3 regions of the Pseudarthrobacter sp. RHLT1-30-1 genome follow, and region 2 is predicted to be linked to each of the others. Evidence: predicted binding sites of a transcription regulator. Region 2 holds the regulator's gene; each other region holds the start of a gene.
What was found. Region 2 encodes LexA, which represses DNA repair genes until DNA is damaged. Its sites were predicted from a motif close to TCGAACANNTGTTCGA; they were not measured.
Positions count from the first base shown of each region.

Region 1: the regulator LexA is predicted to act here: its motif matches at 2,827-2,842, upstream of AC50YM_RS10775 (DUF6504 family protein).
Region 3: the regulator LexA is predicted to act here: its motif matches at 1,934-1,949, upstream of uvrA (excinuclease ABC subunit UvrA).

Region 1 is NZ_JBWZCG010000012.1:75,631-81,755, forward strand. Features, by position in the region: gene AC50YM_RS10750 (sensor histidine kinase) at 1-425, opposite strand, end outside; gene AC50YM_RS10755 (alpha/beta hydrolase) at 600-1,436, opposite strand; gene AC50YM_RS10760 (VOC family protein) at 1,562-1,984, opposite strand; gene AC50YM_RS10765 (chorismate mutase) at 1,999-2,325, shown strand; gene AC50YM_RS10770 (hypothetical protein) at 2,359-2,745, opposite strand; gene AC50YM_RS10775 (DUF6504 family protein) at 2,890-3,222, shown strand; gene AC50YM_RS10780 (DNA polymerase III subunit alpha) at 3,219-6,125, shown strand, end outside.
Region 2 is NZ_JBWZCG010000020.1:49,759-55,883, reverse strand. Features, by position in the region: gene AC50YM_RS14540 (ATP-dependent DNA helicase) at 1-1,802, shown strand, start outside; gene lexA (transcriptional repressor LexA) at 1,935-2,684, opposite strand; gene AC50YM_RS14530 (LysM peptidoglycan-binding domain-containing protein) at 3,031-3,522, shown strand; gene AC50YM_RS14525 (histidinol-phosphate transaminase) at 3,579-4,697, shown strand; gene hisB (imidazoleglycerol-phosphate dehydratase HisB) at 4,763-5,389, shown strand; gene hisH (imidazole glycerol phosphate synthase subunit HisH) at 5,386-6,111, shown strand; gene AC50YM_RS14510 (hypothetical protein) at 6,112-6,125, shown strand, end outside.
Region 3 is NZ_JBWZCG010000008.1:134,201-140,325, forward strand. Features, by position in the region: gene AC50YM_RS08380 (ABC transporter ATP-binding protein) at 1-1,485, shown strand, start outside; gene AC50YM_RS08385 (GntR family transcriptional regulator) at 1,482-1,874, shown strand; gene uvrA (excinuclease ABC subunit UvrA) at 2,021-4,921, shown strand; gene AC50YM_RS08395 (HAD hydrolase-like protein) at 5,046-5,834, shown strand; gene AC50YM_RS08400 (lysophospholipid acyltransferase family protein) at 5,821-6,125, shown strand, end outside.

The DNA of each region.
Region 1 (6,125 bases), on a different contig from region 2:
CGCAATAGTCCCCGGCCGTACAGCTGGTTGCCGAAAAGGAAGTTGATCCACGTGTGGTCCGTGAACCAGTTGACCGCGGTGATCCCGGCAAATGCGACAGCAGCAACGGGTGGAACCCACCGGTTCCGGGTTTTCCAGCCGACCACGGCGAAAAAGATGACCACGGGAACGGCAGCGTAGCTGAGCACGCCCGAGAGCAGGACCAACGGGAAAACCTTGACGCTCTGCAGGACCAAGGCAAGGAATACAAGCCCGAGTGCGGCCGCCGGCAGGCTTTCGGCCACAGCGATGCCCGTGAGGAGCGCCAGCAGCAGGGCGCTGTTCTGGTCGAAATGGCGCTGCTCCAGGACAAGGAGTGTCCCCAGGAGCAGCATGGCCGTTGCCGGTGCCGCGAGGAGCCGCAGATACGTGGTGGTCTTGAACATGCCTTCACCCTAAGCGGGCCCACACAGCATTTCGGGCCATTTCAATGGAGTTCACACCGGAGGATGACGAAGTTCCGCCGCATGGATGAGCCGCATGGATGAAGGGGCGGGAGACGAAGGCGCCCTGGGCACGGTTCGGAAAGCAGTTCGGGGTAGTGGTCCGCTGCGGCGGGGTCACCGGGGCCCGTTGCGAATGGTGGATCCAAACTGCCGCAGCAGATTGTTCCCGGCTCTCAATGCTGCCGGCGACACGGTATCGAGGCTAAGGAAACCGTGGACCAGGCCCGGATGCCGAACGTGGTGGACCGTGGTCCCGGCACTAATCAGCCGTTGGGCCAAAGCCTCACCCTCATCACGAAGCGGATCGTGTTCCGCAGTGGCTATGACAGTGGTTGGGAGGCCGCTGAACCTGGCATGCAATGGGCTCCACGCCTCGAGTTGTTCAGCATCCGTGTCCGGTACCCACTGCTGCAGCGACCACGCCAAGGCCCTGGCGTCCAGTCCCCATCCTGTCCCTTTCTGCCGAACGCTGGGCTGTGACAGTGTCAGGTCGGCATTGGGACAGACGAGCAGGAGCCCGCTGAGGTCAACGCCGTCCGCGACCAGCCGCTGGGCCGCCAGCAGGGCGATCAGGCCGCCGGCGCTGTCGCCGGCAAGGGAAAGGGAACGGGTGATTGGACCCAGGATGGCCGCTGGCCTGCGAGCCCATTTCAGCGCGGCGACAACATCGTCGATAGCCGCCGGCGCCGGATGCTCAGGCGCTCGCCGGTAGTGGACCGCCAGTACGGCGGCGTTGGCTTCCACGGCCAGGCGGCGGCACGTCCGGTCATGGGAATCGAGGTCCCCAAAAATGAAAGCCCCGCCATGGACGTAGATGATGAGGGGCAGCGTCTGCGCGCTGGGGCGGTAGAAACGCAATCCCACCGGGTTGTCGCCAGGCACCGAAATGTCCGCCACCTGCGGCAGGTCAGGGCCCATCGGCCGCACGCGTGCGGCACGCAGCTTCTTCACGTCCAACGGTGGGGCCTCGGCCGGTTGTGACCGGATCCCCGAGATCCACGTCGACAGCCCGTCATCGGCAAGGATCCCCTTCGCAGCGGCGGGATCCCGGTGAGCTCCCGGATCCCGGTGAGCGCTCAGAGCGTCACCGTACCGCCGCCGTCGACCCCCCAGCTGGGATTGAAGGCGACCTCCCACCGGTAGCCGTCAGGGTCGGCGAAGTACCCGGTGTAGCCGCCCCAGGACTGGGTCTTCGGTGCCGCGATGATGGCCGCTCCGGCCGACTCGGCCTCCGCCATCACCCGGTCGACTTCGGCCGCGCTGCCCACGTTGTGGCTCAGCGTGACGCTCGGACTGCCGGTCGGCGGATTGGTGGCGGCTTCGGCCTGCATCTGCCCGGCATCCCAGAGTGTCAGGACGAGGCCGTGATTGGCCTGGATGAACAGGACTTCGCCGCGGACTTCCCGGTGGACGGGCCAGCCCAGGCCATCCACGTAGAAACTCCGGGAGGCGTCGACGCTGCGGACCCCCAGCGAAATTAAATCGACTCGTGGCTGCATCTTTCGATACTGTCATGGACATGTCCACAAATCACCAAGACGAAAAAGCTGCCAAGGCCGACCGGGACCAGCTCGCCGCCGTGCGGGTGGCCGTTGACGAGGTGGACGAGCAGATCGTGTCGCTGATCGGCCGCCGCGAGCGCCTGATCAGGATCGCCGGAACCCTGAAGGCGGACAGCGCCGAGGTCCGGGCCCCCGGCCGCGTGGAGCGGGTCCTTGAACATGTCCGCGCCACTGCGGAACAGAAGGACATCGACGTCGACCTCGTGGAGAAGACCTACCGGGCGATGATCGACGCGTTCATTACGCTCGAACTGGAAGTCTACAAAGCCAGCTCCTAGGCCCCGGGCAAAGCCAGCTCTGGGGCCGGAGCCCTAGAGTGCTTCCTCCACCGGCACGTTCGCCTGGTAGTCGCGTCCGTCGCAGTCGCTGAACGCCGTCATGAGATGTCCCTTGGCCAGGCCCATGACGGTGCTGATCGGAAAATGCCCGGTGATGGTGTTGCCGGAGTGATCGATGCCCTTGAGGTCAAAGTTCTCCTCCGTGCCGTCGTGGCTGAAGCAGTAGAAGGACACGGCCTCCCCGTTCATGAACTCGATCCCCATTCGTCGCTGGTGGGAATGATCCGGGGTTGAGGCCAGAAGCCCCACCACGTAGGCGCCCTGGCCGGGGATATTTCCGTCTATATCGAACTTCGCCACCAGGGACGTGTCCTCGGCGGCGATGCTGACGTGCTTGAGAAGTGCGTTATGGGAGCTCATGGCTCAATCCTGCTACCTGCGTCTGCGTCCGTCCACCCCCGATCTAGGTTTTGCCCCTGCACCGTCGTAGACTGGAGTTATTCGAAGATATATTCGAACAGTTGTCGGTTGTTTTGGCACAGCTGGTGAGGTCGGAGAGGCGCAATGGGCATGTTCAGCGAGTCAGTGGACGTCGTCTGCACACCCTCCGGCCAGCCGCTGAGCCTTGACTGGGCGGGCCGCCACTACGCCGTCTGCGCCGAACCGGACCGCTGGTACGAGCGCCGCCAATGGTGGGCGGAAGAACAGCGCACCCCCCTGGGGAGCGGCCCGGGACTCGTGGACTCTGAGATCTGGCGGGTCCAGGTGCGCCAGGCGGATGCCCCCGACGCTGAAACCCTCACCCTTGACCTCACCCGGCATACCGGCAGCGGACGCTGGCGGCTGCTGCGGATCCATGACGCCCTGCGTCCATTCAAAAAGCCCGCATCTGCATGAGCTTCACCCATCTCCACGTCTCCACCGCCTTCAGCGCCCACTACGGGGTCTCCTGGCCCGATGACCTGGCCGCCGCCGCAGCGGCGGACGGGGCGACGGCGCTCGCCTGCACGGACCGCGACGGCCTCTACGGGACCGTCAAGCACCTGAAGGCCTGCATGGCGGCAGGGCTGGACCCAATCGTCGGCGTTGACCTTGCGGTCTTCGACGACGACGGCGACCTCCGCACCCAGCTCGGCGGACGCGTCGTCGTGCTGGCCCACGGTCACAACAACGGCGCCGGGTACCGGGCACTGTGCCGGCTGATCTCCGATGCGCATGCCCGCACCACGGGGAAGGCCGGGGGAGCGGTGCCGGCCGCCGTGACCCGGGCCGAGCTGGCCTCCCGCACCCTGCACCCGGAAACCCTCAAGCCGGTGCTCACCGTGCTGATCGGCCCGGACTCCGACGTCGGACGTGCCATGGGCGGCCGGCGGTACCTGCGCCCCCGCACCCTGTTCAAACGCTGGATCGATGCCATGCCGCCCGGCACGCTCGCCGCCGAGGTGGTCAGCCAGCTCAGCCCGCCCGGCGAACCGCTCAGCACCGCCCACGCGGTGCGGATGCTCAAGCTCGCCGCCGAGCACGGGGTCCCCGCAGTGCTGAGCAATGCCGTGCGGTATGTCGCCGAGGACGGGGCGGCCACCGCGGACGTGCTGGATTCCGCCCGCACGCTCAAATCGCTGCCCGAACTCTCCGCCGCCCCGCTGCTCCAGCCCAACGGGCAGGCCTGGCTGAAATCTGCGGCGCAGATGCACCAGCTGGGCAAGGAGATTATGCACGCCGCCGGGTACGGCTCCGCAGACCTCAAGAGCCTGCTGGCCCAGACCGAGGCGCTCGCGGACCGTTGCCGGATGGACCCGGTGGCGGACATGGGCTGGAAGCAGCCCGTGGTCCCGGAAGCCTCGGTGATCGGAATCGCCGGGGACCCCCTCGTGGAGCTCACCCAGCGCTGCGAAGCAGGCATCAGCAGGAGGTTCCCGGGGATCACCGGCAAACCCGCCGAGGAGCTGCGCTCGCGGCTGGAACACGAGCTGCGGATCATCGACAGCCTGGGCTTCGCCGCGTACTTCCTGACCGTGGCCGAGGTGTCCCGGATGATCCTGGACATGGGTGTCCGGGCGGCGGCCCGCGGTTCGGGCGCCTCCAGCCTGGTCAACTTCCTGATCGATGTCAGCCAGGTGAACCCGCTGCAGCACGACCTCATCTTCGAGCGCTTCCTCTCCCGGGACCGCGCCACCCTGCCGGACATCGACATCGACGTCGAAAGCGCCGAACGGCACAACGTGTACCGGAAGATCTTCGAACGCTTCGGCTCCGGGCGCGTCACGCTGATGAGCATGCAAAACGGCTACCGCGCCCGCGGTGCCGTGCGCGACGCCGGCCTGGCGCTGGGCATGGAGGAAGGCGAAATCGGGGACATCGCCAAGCAGTTGTGGCGGTTCTCGGCCCGGAACTTCCGCGAGGCCCTCGAGGAGAAGCCCGAGCTGAAGGAATTCGCCGGCCGGGTGGGGCAGCGGGACTTCAGCGGGAACCAGCAGCTGGACCTGCTGGTGGACCTCACCGAACGGCTGGACCGGCTGCCGCGCCACATCTCCATGCACCCCTGCGGGGTGATCCTGGGCGACGCCACCCTGCTGGACCGCACCCCCGTGCAGCCCAGCGGCCTGGGCCTGCCGATGAGCCAGTTCGACAAACACGACATGGACCCGATGGGCATGCTCAAACTCGATGTCCTCGGCGTCCGGATGCAAAGCGCGATGGCCTTCGCCGTCCGCGAAGTGATCCGCCTGCATCCCTCCAAAGCCGAGGTCGTGGCCGCCGGTGCCCACCCGGTGGGACCCGGCGGGACGGGACCGGACTACATCGGCGAGGACGGCCGGATCGACCTCAACGCCGTGCCGCTCGACGACGAGCCCACCTATGAGCTGATCCGCAGCACCCACACCCTGGGCTGCTTCCAGATCGAATCACCCGGGCAGCGGGAGCTGATCGGCAAACTCGCCCCCCGGGAGTTCAATGACCTCATCATCGACATCTCCCTGTTCCGGCCCGGGCCGATGAAATCGGATATGGTCCGGCCCTTCCTGGAACACCGGCACGGCTTCGCCCCCGAGGTCTATCCGCACCCGGACCTCAAACCCGTGCTCCAGGAGACGCACGGGGTCACCGTGTTCCATGAGCAGATCCTGAAAACCTTTGACGTGATGACCGGATGCGGGCTGGCCCGTGCCGACGAGTTCCGCCGCGCCCTCGGCAACGAGGTCCTGGAAGGGAAGGTGGAGGATTTCTTCCGGAAGGAGGCCCGGGCCAGGGGATACAGCCCCGCGGTGGTGGACAAGGTCTGGGGGACCCTTAAAGCCTTCGGCAGTTTCGGGTTCTGCAAGGCCCACGGCGCCGCCTTTGCCGTGCCCACGTACCAGTCGGCCTGGCTGAAGACCCACCATCCGGAGGCCTTCCTCGCCGGGCTGTGGGAACACGATCCGGGGATGTATCCCAAGCGGCTCCTGGTCTCCGAGGCCCGGCGGCTGGGGATCCCGATCCTGCCCCTGGACATCAACCGCAGCCACGCCGAGTACCGGGTGGAACGCGTGGACGCCGGCCCGGACCGCGGCAAGCTGGGCATCCGGCTGAGCCTGAACGGCATTTACGGCCTCTCCGGAACCGAGCTGAAACGGATCGTGGCGGGACAGCCCTATGACTCGCTCGCGGACCTGCGGGCCAGATCCCGGCTGAGCAAACCCAGCATCCAGCGGCTGGCCCAGCTTGGTGCCTTTGACTCCCTGCACCGGGACTCCGGCGGGACCGCCAACCGCGCCGACCTGGTCCAGCACCTGCAGACCCTGCAAAGCCGGCCGCAGCGC
Region 2 (6,125 bases):
TGGCCCTGCAGACCCAGATCGTCGGCCGTGACCTGCCCCGGCTGCTGAAGACCATCACCCCGGCGCTTGACCGGCCGGTCAAGGTCGCCCTCGTCAAGGGCCGCTCCAACTACGTGTGCCGCCACAAGCTCGACGGCGGTTTCCCCTCCGAAGAACCGTCCGAAGGCCAGCTCTTCTCGCTCGGCGAGGACACCTCCGTGCCGCATTTCGCCGCGGCCATGGGCGGCCCGTCGTCGCAGCTCGGCAAGGAAGTCGTCCGGTTGCGTGAATGGGCCGAGGACACCCGGACGGGGGACCGGGACGAGCTCCTTCCCGGGGTCACGGACCGTGCCTGGCGGCAGGTCTCGGTGACCTCGATGGAGTGCCTGGGCGCGCAGAAGTGCCCGCTGGCGGCCGAATGCTTCAGCGAACTGGCCCGGGCGAACGCCGCGGACGCCGACGTCGTTGTCACCAACCACGCGATGCTGGCCGTCAGCGCCTTCGAGGGCCTCGCCGTGCTGCCGGACTACGACGTTGTGGTGGTCGATGAAGCCCATGAACTGCAGGACCGGGTGACCGGTGCCGTGTCCGGCCAGCTCTCCGTCGCGATGGTCCACGCCGCCGCGTCCGGGGCCCGGAAGAACACCGGCATCACCGTGGACGCCCTGAACAACGCCGCCTCCCACCTCGAACTTGCCATTGAGGGGGTACCCAGCGGCCTCATGCCCAACGGCCTCAACACCGAACAACTGGACTGTGTGGACCAGCTGCGGGACGCCTGCCGCGCCGCGCTCTCGGATTCCAAGGGGGACAGTGCCAATACCGCCGACGGCGGCCGCCAGCTCGCGCGCTCCCGCCTCATGGTGATCCTGGAACTCTGCGAACGGCTGCTCGCCGCCCGCGAGAACCGCGAAGTGGTCTGGTTTTCCCGCAACAGCACGTTTGACCCGCAGCAGGGCTACGCCCAGCCCGACGAGTCCGCGCCGGCACTGATCAACATCGCCCCGCTCAGCGTCGCAGGCCGGCTCCGCGAAGGACTGTTCGCGGACCACACCGTCATCCTGACCTCGGCGACCCTGGCGATCGGGTCCGCTTTCGAACCGGCCGCGGGCGGCCTTGGCCTGGTCGGGCCGGGTGCACCCAGCTGGACCGGTGTCGACGTCGGCTCGCCCTTCGAATACCCGAAACAGGGCATTCTGTATGTTGCCAGGCACCTGCCCAAGCCCGGGCGCGGTGTGTCCCCGGAAGCCCTCGACGAGCTGGAGAAGCTGATCCGGGCCTCCGACGGGGGAGCCCTGTGTCTGTTCTCCTCGCGGCGCGCGGCCGAGGAGGCCGCCGAGGCCATGCGGCCCCGGCTGGACATGAGCATCCTCTGCCAGGGCGATTCGACCATGACGGCGCTGGTGAAGCAGTTCGCCGACGAACCCGACACCTGCCTGTTCGGCACCATGTCCCTGTGGCAGGGTGTCGACGTGCCCGGGGACTCCTGCCGCCTCGTGGTAATCGACCGGATTCCCTTCCCGCGGCCAGATGATCCCCTCATGACCGCCCGGTCCCGCGCGGTGGCCCAGGCCGGCGGCAACGGCTTCATGAGCGTTTCGGCGACCCATGCAGCCATCCGCCTGGCGCAGGGCGCCGGCCGGCTGATCCGCACGACGACGGACCGGGGAGTGGTGGCCGTGCTGGACTCGCGGCTTTCCACCGAGCGCTACGGGGGATTCCTCCGCGCAGCCCTGCCGCCGTTCTGGCCGACGACAGATCCGGCGGTCGCCGTCGCGGCCCTGGAGCGGCTTGCCAAGGAAGCAGGACAGCCGGCCGCCTAGCCACCGCCGGGAAGGAACGCGAAGGGCCCCGTCCGATGCCGGCGGGGCCCATTTTTCTGGCGCCGACGCGCGGTTCCGTGCTGCCGCGGACCCGCCAGTCGTTCCAGCCGCGGACGAGCAGGTCCGTGCCGCCTAAAGGGAGCGCAGGACCGAGACGACCTTGCCCATGATGACGGCGTGATCGCCGAGGATGGGCTCGTACTGCGTGTTCTGGGGCAGCAGCCAGGTATGGCCGTCGCGCTGGCGGAACGTCTTGACGGTTGCCTCGTCGTCCAGCAGTGCTGCAACAATGTCACCGTTGAGGGCGTCGCCCTGCCGGCGGACAACGACCCAGTCGCCGTCGCAGATGGCCGCATCGATCATCGAGTCACCCGCGACTTTGAGCATAAAGAGCTCGCCGTGGCCCACGAGCTGGCGCGGCAGCGGCATGATGTCCTCGACGACCTGGTCGGCCAGGATCGGACCGCCGGCGGCGATCCGGCCGACCAGCGGCACCATGGCCGTGTCGGTGGCACTGGCCAGCTCGGAAACCGACAAGCCGCCGACCGTGCGCAGGCCACTGGACTTCTCGATCCCGGAAACCTTGGAGGTGCCCTCATCGAGCGTCAGGGGCATCAGGACTTCCATGGCCCGGGGACGCTTGGGATCCCGGCGCAGGTAACCGAGCTTCTCCAGCTGTGAGAGCTGGTGGGTGACGCTGGACAGGCTGGCGAGGCCGACGGTGTCACCGATCTCCCGCATGGACGGCGGGTATCCGTTGTCCGTTACGGACCGCTGGATGGTCTCCAGGATCTTCTTCTGCCGGACGGTGAGGCTCTTGGGTGGCCGGGCTGCCTGCGGGCTCCGCTGGGTGGCCCTGCCGCCTGTGGCTTGTGCTGCCATGTTCGCCAACGCCTTTCCGTTCCGCCCGGCCGCCGTGGCTGCGGCTGCCGGGAACTTCCGGCCTGAGATGAAATGTCAGACCCTGCTGATCAACTGCAGAAGTGGTTGTTCTTTGACTCAAACGTAGGCCAGCCACACAGCTTTTTCAAACATTTGTTCTAGCGAGTCTCGACAATGTTCGTTAATAAGTGCTAAAACAGAGCAGGCACGATTCGAATATGTGTTCTAGTTGGACACCGTTCGGACTCAGCACAACGTTCGGTTCTTTGTTCGAAGGTTAGGCCGGTTGGCGGCGCGTATGTGGAGTACGCCGGGCGGCACAGTATGGTCCAGGAGGGCTCAGTTCATGTCAGCATCAAGCGCATTTCACGACACTTTCGGCCGCGACGCGTTCGGCAACTACGGCCGCCCCGACGGCGGTGCATCGGAGGGCCAGCGGCGTTCCCTGGCCCAGCTCCCTTCCGCCGGCGGTCAGGCCTCCGACGGCCGGCCCGGCTTGGCCGGCCGCGGCGCGCGGGCCAAGCAGGCGCCGCTGCGCCTCACCCGGCGGGGACGCATCGTCTTCATCGGAGTGCCACTGATCATACTGGCCGCGCTCATCCTGTCCCTCAGTGGCTTCCTCAACGCCCCGGCCAAGGCCGCGGAGTCGGCCGCCGATCTGTCACTGACGCCCACCGTGTCCGTGACGGTTCAGCCCGGCGAGTCACTGTGGGCCATCGCCGAGGCCGTCGCGCCGGAGCGGGATCCGCGCGATGTGGTCGCCGACATCGTCCAGCTGAACAACCTGGACGCCGCCCGGGTCGTGCCGGGCCAGGCGCTTTTCATTCCGTCCAGCTAGCTCCGGGAATCCGTCACAGTTTCAGCGCCCGCAGCGATCTCACTTAAACTAGGAAAGTGACTGACCAGTTAGAGCGCCTGAACCGACTTCCCCTCCGGACGAATCTGCGGGGCCTGACGCCGTATGGCGCCCCGCAGCTGGACGTCCCCATTTTGCTCAACGTGAATGAGAACACCCATGGTGTCCCGGCCGATGTGCGTGCCGCCATTACCGAAGCCGTCACGATTGCCGCGGTCGGCCTGAACCGCTATCCGGACCGCGAGTTCACGGAACTCCGCACAGCCCTGGCCGAATACCTCGGGCACGGACTGGGCGCAGAGAATATCTGGGCCGCGAACGGCTCCAACGAGGTTCTCCAGCAGATCCTCCAGGCGTTCGGCGGACCGGGCCGGACCGTCATGGGCTTCCCTCCCACCTACTCGATGTACCCGCTGCTCGCGGCCGGCACGGACACCGGGTACCTCGCCGGGACCCGCACCGCGGACTACGGGCTGAGCGCGGCGTCTGCCGCCCGCCAGGTCCGCGACGCCGGACCGAACATCGTTTTCCTCTGCTCCCCGAACAACCCCACCGGCACCGGGCTTGGCCTGGACGTTGTGGAGGCTGTCTACGAGGCAGGCGAAGCCAGCCGGACCATCGTGATCGTCGACGAGGCGTACCACGAGTTCGCCCACGACGGCACGCCCAGCGCCCTGTCCCTGCTGCCCGGCCGGGAACGCCTGATCGTCTCGCGCACCATGAGCAAGGCCTTCGCCCTCGCCGGCGCCCGGGTGGGCTACATGGCGGCAGCGCCCGAAGTGACGGATGCCCTGCGCCTGGTCCGGCTCCCGTACCACCTCTCCGCCATCACCCAGGCGACCGCCCTGGCCGCCCTGCACCACCGGGTCGCGCTGATGGCCGACGTCGAGGACATCAAACGCCAGCGCGACAGGATTGTCTCCGAACTCCAGCGGATGGGCCTCAAACCGGCGGCGTCCGACTCCAACTACGTCTTCTTCGGCGGCCTGGACAATCCGCACGAGGTCTGGCAGGGCCTGCTCGACGCTGGCGTGCTGATCCGGGACGTCGGCATTCCGGGGCACTTGCGCGTTACCGCCGGGACTGAGACGGAAACCACAGCCTTCCTCGAAGCCCTCGAGCAGATCCTGGCCGGCCGCGCCGTACAGCCCGCCTAGACTTAACCCCAGGACATCCACCCTGCCTGCACGGCGGGCACCGTCGTCATCCAAAGGACACGCACATGAGCAACACCGGATCAACCGCTGCCGAGGGCCGGACCGCACGCATGGAACGGACCACCAGCGAGTCATCGGTGCTGGTTGAGATCAACCTGGACGGCACCGGCGTCTCGGACATCAGCACCTCGGTGCCCTTCTACGACCACATGCTGACCGCACTGAGCAAGCACTCCCTGATCGACATGACGGTCAAGGCCACCGGCGACACGCACATTGACGTCCACCACACGGTCGAGGACGTTGCCATCACCTTCGGCGAGGTTCTGCGCACCGCGCTCGGGAACAAGGCGGGTATCCGGCGGTTCGGCGAAGCCACCGTTCCGCTTGACGAGGCCCTCGCGCACGCCGTCGTCGACGTCTCCGGCCGCCCGTACCTCGTGCACGGCGGCGAGCCGGCCGGCCAGGAGTACCACCTGATCGGCGGACACTTCACCGGTTCGCTGACCCGCCACGTTTTCGAGGCGATCACGTTGCACGCCGGAATCTGCCTGCACATGAACGTGACCGCCGGCCGGGATCCGCACCACATCGTCGAGGCCCAGTTCAAGGCGTTCGCCCGCGCCCTGCGCGCCGCGGTCGAACCGGACCCCCGCGTCAAGGGCATTCCGTCGACCAAGGGTGCGCTGTGACCGGCAAGGTGCTGAAGGACGGCGCGATCATCGACCCCGACGCTGGCCGGAAGCTGGCATCGCCCGAAGGCAAACCCACCGTCACGGTCCTGGACTACGGCTCCGGCAACATCCGCTCCGCCGTCCGCGCCCTGGAACGCGCCGGCGCCGAAGTGATCCTCAGCTCCAAGCCGGAGGACGTGCTGAACGCCGACGGCCTGGTGGTCCCCGGGGTCGGTGCATTCGAAACCGTGATGCGTGAACTCAAAGCAGTCGACGCGGTCCGCATGATCGGCCGCCGCGTCGCCGGGGGCCGTCCCGTCCTGGCCATTTGCGTGGGACTGCAGGTCCTGTTCGAAGCCGGCGTCGAACACGGCACCGAATCCGAAGGGATGGGGGAGTGGCCCGGCAAGGTGGAACTCCTCCCGGCTGACGTCGTACCGCACATGGGCTGGAACACGGTGTCCGCTCCGGAAGGTTCCAGGCTCTTCGCCGGTGTCGAGGACGAGCGCTTCTACTTCGTCCACTCCTACGGTGTCCAGAAGTGGGACTTCGACGTGATCCAGCCGCGGATGACCGCACCGCTTGTCACCTGGTCGGAGCACGGCGCCCCGTTCATCGCGGCCGTGGAAAACGGCCCGTTGTCCGCCACGCAATTCCACCCCGAGAAGTCCGGCGACGCCGGCGCACGGCTGCTGCGAAACTGGGTCGACGGCCTGCGCAGCCGAGCCGGGACCGCCTGAATGTGGTCCATAGT
Region 3 (6,125 bases), on a different contig from region 2:
ATCGCGCAGGCCCTCAACCAACTGCTCAACCAGCTGATCATGTCACTGCTGATGCTCTCCGGGGCGCTGGCCATGATGCTGTGGCTTTCCCCGGTCCTGGCCCTGATCGCGCTGGTCTCCGTCCCCCTGTCCACCCTCATCACGGTCCTGGTCGCCCGCAAATCCCAGGCCCACTTCACGGAGCAGTGGGCGGACACCGGCGGGCTGCATGCTCAGCTGGAGGAGTTCTTTACCGGCCACGAAGTCCTGAAAGCCTTCGGCCGGCAGGAGGCTGCCGCGGCCAGCTTCAAGGAGCGCAACGACAAGCTGAGCCGGGCCAGTGCGCGTGCGCAGTACGTCTCCGGCGCGGTGCAGCCCCTGATGGTGTTTGTGTCCAACCTCAACTACGTCGCCGTCGCCGTCGTCGGCGCGCTGCAGGTTCTCGCCGGCGCCTTGACCATCGGCGGCCTGCAGGCCTTCATCCAGTTCAGCCGGCTCTTCAGCCAGCCGATGGGGCAGATCGGCGGCATGCTGACGCTCGTGCAGTCCTGCCTCGTGTCGGCCGGGCGGGTGTTCGAACTTCTGGACGCAACGGAGATCCCTGCGGAAATGGCCCGCGCTTCGGTGCCGAAGTCGGCGGCCGGCGCCGGCGCCCTGGCGCAGGGCGCAGCGTCCGGCGCAGCCCCGACCGGCCCTGCCTTACCCGGCGCAGCCCCGACCGGCCCTGCCTTACCCGGAGCCGCCGGCCGGGTCAGCTTTGAACAGGTCAGCTTCGGTTACCGCCCCGGCTCACCCGTGGTCCAGGAACTGTCCTTTGTCGTGGAACCGGGGCAGACCGTGGCGATCGTGGGGCAGACCGGTGCCGGCAAGACCACCATGGTGAACCTCCTGATGCGCTTCTACGAACCGGATTCAGGCCGGATCACGGTCGACGGCACGGACATCGCGGCGCTGACACGGGATGAGCTCCGCGCAAATTTCGCCGCGGTGCTGCAGGATGCCTGGCTGTTTACCGGAAGCATCCGGGAAAACATCGAGTACGGCCGCCCCGGTGCCGGCGATGCCGAGATCGCGGCCGCTGCGCAGGCCAGCCACGTGGACCAGTTCGTCCGGGCCTTGCCCGGCGGCTACGGCACGATGCTGGGCAACGACGGCGATTCGCTGAGCCGCGGCCAGCGTCAGCTCATCTCGATCGCCCGGGCCCAACTGGCCGGACGCAACATCCTCGTCCTCGACGAGGCCACCAGCTCGGTGGACAGCCGCACCGAAGTGCAGATCCGGCAGGCCATGCAGCGGCTGCGGCAGGGACGCACAAGCTTCGTCATAGCCCACCGCTTGTCCACCGTCCGGGACGCTGATCTAATTCTGGTCATGGACCAAGGACGAATCGTTGAACAGGGAACACACCCACAGCTGATCGCGGAGGGCGGGCTCTACCGGAAACTGTACGAGGCCCAGTTCGCCCGCCGCGAACAAACCAAGCGTGCGCAGGAGCCCGGACAGTGACCCCGACCGAAACGTCAACCAAGCCGTTCCCCGGCCTTTGGCGTCCGAATCCGGCCAGCTCCGTTCCGCTGTTTGACCAGCTCCGGCTCAACATCATCGAACGGGCTGACGACGGGACCCTGGCGCCCGGGACCAAGCTCCCTGCCGTCCGCAGCCTGGCCGGTGAACTGGGCGTCGCACCCCACACGGTGGCCCGCGCCTACAAGGAACTGGAGGCGGCCGGCGTCGTGGTGACCCGCGGCCGGAACGGCACCGTGGTCTGTGCCCGGGACGAGGCCTGGAGTTCGCTGACCGCTGCGGCGGCCGAGTTTGCCGCGGCCGCGAAGGCCCGGGGTGCCAGCTTCGCCGAGGCCGTGCAATTGCTCGCCGCCGCCTACGACCGCGAGTGACGAACAGCTAACACATCGGGCGGTGTTCCCGGGCCTGGGACACCGCCGGGAATAGAAATTCGAAGAAGTTTTCGATTAGCATTGGTAGCGTGCCTAAAGCCGTAGCTGAAGATCCAGCCCTCGATTCCCCGTCCGAAGTCACTCCGATGGGCTCCGCAAAACCGGGGCGCCGGATCGACTCCCGCCCCGCGCCGAAACGTCCGGACATGTCCCGGCTCATCGTCAAGGGCGCCCGCGAACACAACCTGCGCAACGTGGACCTGGACCTGCCCCGGGACTCCATGATCGTTTTCACCGGGCTCTCCGGCTCAGGCAAGTCCTCGCTGGCATTCGACACGATCTTCGCCGAGGGGCAGCGCCGCTACGTCGAATCACTCTCCGCCTACGCCCGGCAGTTCCTGGGCCAGGTGGACAAGCCCGACGTCGACTTCATCGAGGGGCTCTCGCCCGCGGTCTCCATCGACCAGAAGTCCACCAGCAAAAACCCGCGCTCCACCGTGGGCACCATCACCGAGATCTACGACTACATGCGTCTCCTGTGGGCCCGTGTCGGCCGCCCGCACTGCCCCATTTGCGGGGAACCCGTCACGAAGCAGACCCCGCAGCAGATCGTCGACCAGCTGCTCGAACTGCCCGAGGGCACACGCTTCCAGGTCCTGGCCCCCGTGGTCCGTGGGCGCAAGGGAGAATTCGTCGAGCTGTTCAAGGAACTGACCGCCAAGGGATACTCCCGCGCACGGGTCGATGACAAACTGATCCAACTGAGCGATCCGCCCAAGCTGGGCAAGCAGTTCAAGCACACCATCGAAGTGGTCGTGGACCGGCTCGTGGTCAAAGAAGGCATCAGCCAGCGGCTCACCGACTCGGTGGAAACCGCGCTGGGCCTGGCCGAAGGACGGATTCTCGCCGAATTCGTCGACCTCGACGCCGACGACCCGGAACGGGTCAGGGCGTACTCTGAACACCTCGCCTGCCCCAACGAGCACCCGCTCGCCATCGACGAGATTGAACCGCGTTCCTTCTCCTTCAACAACCCCTTCGGCGCGTGCTCGGCCTGCAGCGGCATCGGCACGAAGCTGGAAGTCGATGAGGAACTCATCATTCCGAACGGGGAGCTGTCCCTATCGGAAGGCGCGATCGCGCCCTGGTCCCTTGGCACCGCGACCACGGAGTACTGGAACCGCCTGCTCGACGGGCTCGCCAAGGAACTCGGTTTCTCGATGACGACCCCGTGGGACAAATTGTCCAAGGACACCCGCCAGACCGTGCTGCACGGCAAGGACCACAAAGTCGTGGTGCAGTACCGCAACCGCTTCGGCCGGGAACGCAAATACAGCACCGGCTTCGAGGGTGTCATCCAGTACGTCCACCGCAAACACCTGGAAACGGACTCGGACAGTGCCCGGGACCGCTACGAGGAGTACATGCGGCAGATCCCGTGCCCGGCCTGCAACGGCGCGCGGCTGAACCCGGCGTCGCTCTCGGTCCTGATCAACGGCAAATCGATCGCCGCGGTCGCCGGCATGCCGATGCGGGATTGTGCCGACTTCCTGGACAACCTCGTGCTCACCGGCCGCGAAGCCCAGATCGCGCACCAGGTCCTCATCGAGATCCAGGCCCGCCTGACCTTCCTGCTCGACGTCGGCCTGGAGTACCTGAACCTGGAACGTCCTTCCGGCACCCTGTCCGGCGGCGAAGCCCAGCGCATCCGGCTGGCCACCCAGATCGGCTCCGGCCTTGTGGGCGTGCTCTACGTGCTGGACGAACCCTCCATCGGGCTGCACCAGCGCGACAACCGCCGCCTGATCGAAACCCTCACCCGGCTGCGCGACCTCGGCAACACCCTGATCGTCGTGGAACACGACGAAGACACCATCCAGGAAGCCGACTGGATCGTCGATATCGGACCGGGCGCCGGCGAACACGGCGGCATGGTGGTGCACTCCGGTTCCTACCAGGACCTGCTCAAGAACACCGAGTCGCTCACTGGCGACTACCTCTCCGGCCGGAAGCGGATTGAGACCCCCAAGAAGCGGCGGAAATACGACAAGAAGCGCGAACTCAAGGTCGTCGGCGCCAGGGAGAACAACCTTCTGAACGTGGATGCCACGTTCCCGCTGGGCCTGTTCACCGCGGTGACCGGCGTCAGCGGCTCCGGCAAGTCCACCCTGGTCAATGAGATCCTCTACAAGGTGCTGGCCAACAAACTCAACGGCGCCAAGCAAGTGGCGGGGCGGCACAAATCCATCCAGGGTCTGGAGCACCTCGACAAGGTGGTGCACGTCGACCAGAGCCCCATCGGCCGCACCCCCCGGTCCAACCCCGCCACCTACACCGGTGTCTTCGACAACATCCGCAAGCTCTTCGCCGAGACCACTGAGGCCAAGGTCCGCGGCTACCTGCCGGGCCGGTTCTCCTTCAACGTCAAGGGCGGCCGCTGCGAGGCCTGCTCCGGTGACGGCACCCTGAAAATCGAAATGAACTTCCTGCCGGACGTCTACGTGCCCTGCGAGGTGTGCCACGGGGCCCGGTACAACCGGGAAACCCTCGAAGTCCACTACAAGGGCAAAACGATCGCCGACGTGCTGAACATGCCGATCGAGGAAGGCGCCGAGTTCTTCGCCGCCTTCTCTCCGATTGCGCGGCACCTCAGGACCCTCGTCGACGTCGGACTCGGCTACGTCCGGCTCGGCCAGCCCGCCACGACCCTGTCCGGCGGCGAGGCACAGCGCGTGAAGCTGGCCGCGGAGCTGCAGAAACGCTCCAACGGGCGCAGCATCTACGTGCTCGACGAGCCCACCACCGGGCTGCACTTCGAGGACATCCGGAAGCTGCTGCTGGTGCTGCAGGGCCTCGTGGACAAGGGCAACACCGTCATCACGATCGAGCACAACCTCGACGTCATCAAGAGTGCGGACTGGGTCGTTGACCTGGGTCCCGACGGCGGCTCCGGCGGCGGCCGGATCGTCGCCTCGGGAACGCCGGAGCAAGTGGCCAAGTCGACGCAAAGCCACACGGCTGCCTTCCTGGCCGAGATCTTCGCCTGACGCACACCGGGAAACGGGGGCGTCGCCGAACCAGCGGCGGCGCCCCTTGCCGGTTACCCGGAGCTATATTCCCCGCCGGGTATGCGAGTTTCTGGCATCCGTTCACTCGTGAGAAACTAAGCCGGTGACCCAAACAACAGTGCCCGTGATCTTTGACCTGGACGGCACTCTTGTCGATCCGGCCGGAGGCATCACGGACGGAATCGCGGCGGCCCTCACGGAGCTCGGGCTCGGCGTCCCCGGGAAGTCCCGGATGGATGCCATGATCGGCCCGAAACTCAGCCACTCCCTCACCGAAATCGCGGGCGTCCCCGCCGAACAACTCGATGACGCCATCCGGATCTACCGCGCCCACTACCTCGCCACCGGTATCGGCCAAAGCCGGCTGTATCCGGGAATCCGGGCCCTCCTGGAAGCCTTCGTCGAATCCGGCCGGCCCATCGCCGTGGCCACGCAGAAGCCCGAAGGCCTCGCCCGGAAGGTCCTCGAGCACCACGGCATAGCCGCGCTGTTCCACACCATCCGCGGCTCGGCGGCGGATGAAGGGGCCGCCGCCGGAGTTCCTTCCGGTAAGGCAGCAATTGTCGCCGCCGCCCTGGCTGACCTGGCCACGCACCGCGGCCTGGACGCCCGGCAGGCCGTGATGGTGGGGGACCGGGCACAGGATGTGGCCGGAGCGGCCGCCAACGGCTTGGACTGCATCGGCGTAGGGTGGGGCTTCGCTCCGGACGGCGAACTGGACGCCGCGGGAGCCGTGGAGATTGTGCACAGCAGCGCGGCACTGCACGAGACCATTGCCCGGCGGGATAGGGTTCCGGATGCCGCCCAGGGATCTCTCATGCCACCGACCGCAGCGACCCCTGACCCGTTGACCGAAGCCCAAGACGAGGTGCACACCGATGGCAATGTTTGATGCAATCCGCTGGACCACGCGGGGCCTGGTGACCTCGACGTGCCGGCCCACGGTCATCGGACTTGAGAACGTGCCCAAGGAGGGCCCGTTCATTGTGGCTCCCAACCACTTGTCGTTTCTGGACAGCGTGATCGTCCAGGCACTCATGCCCCGGCCCGTGGCTTTTTTCGCCAAAGCGGAATATTTCACCACCGGTGGCCTCAAGGGCAGGGCAATGAAGTCCTTCTTCGAAGCGGTCGGCTCCATCCCGGTGGAACGAGGCGAACAGGCCGCAAGCGTTCAGGCACTCAA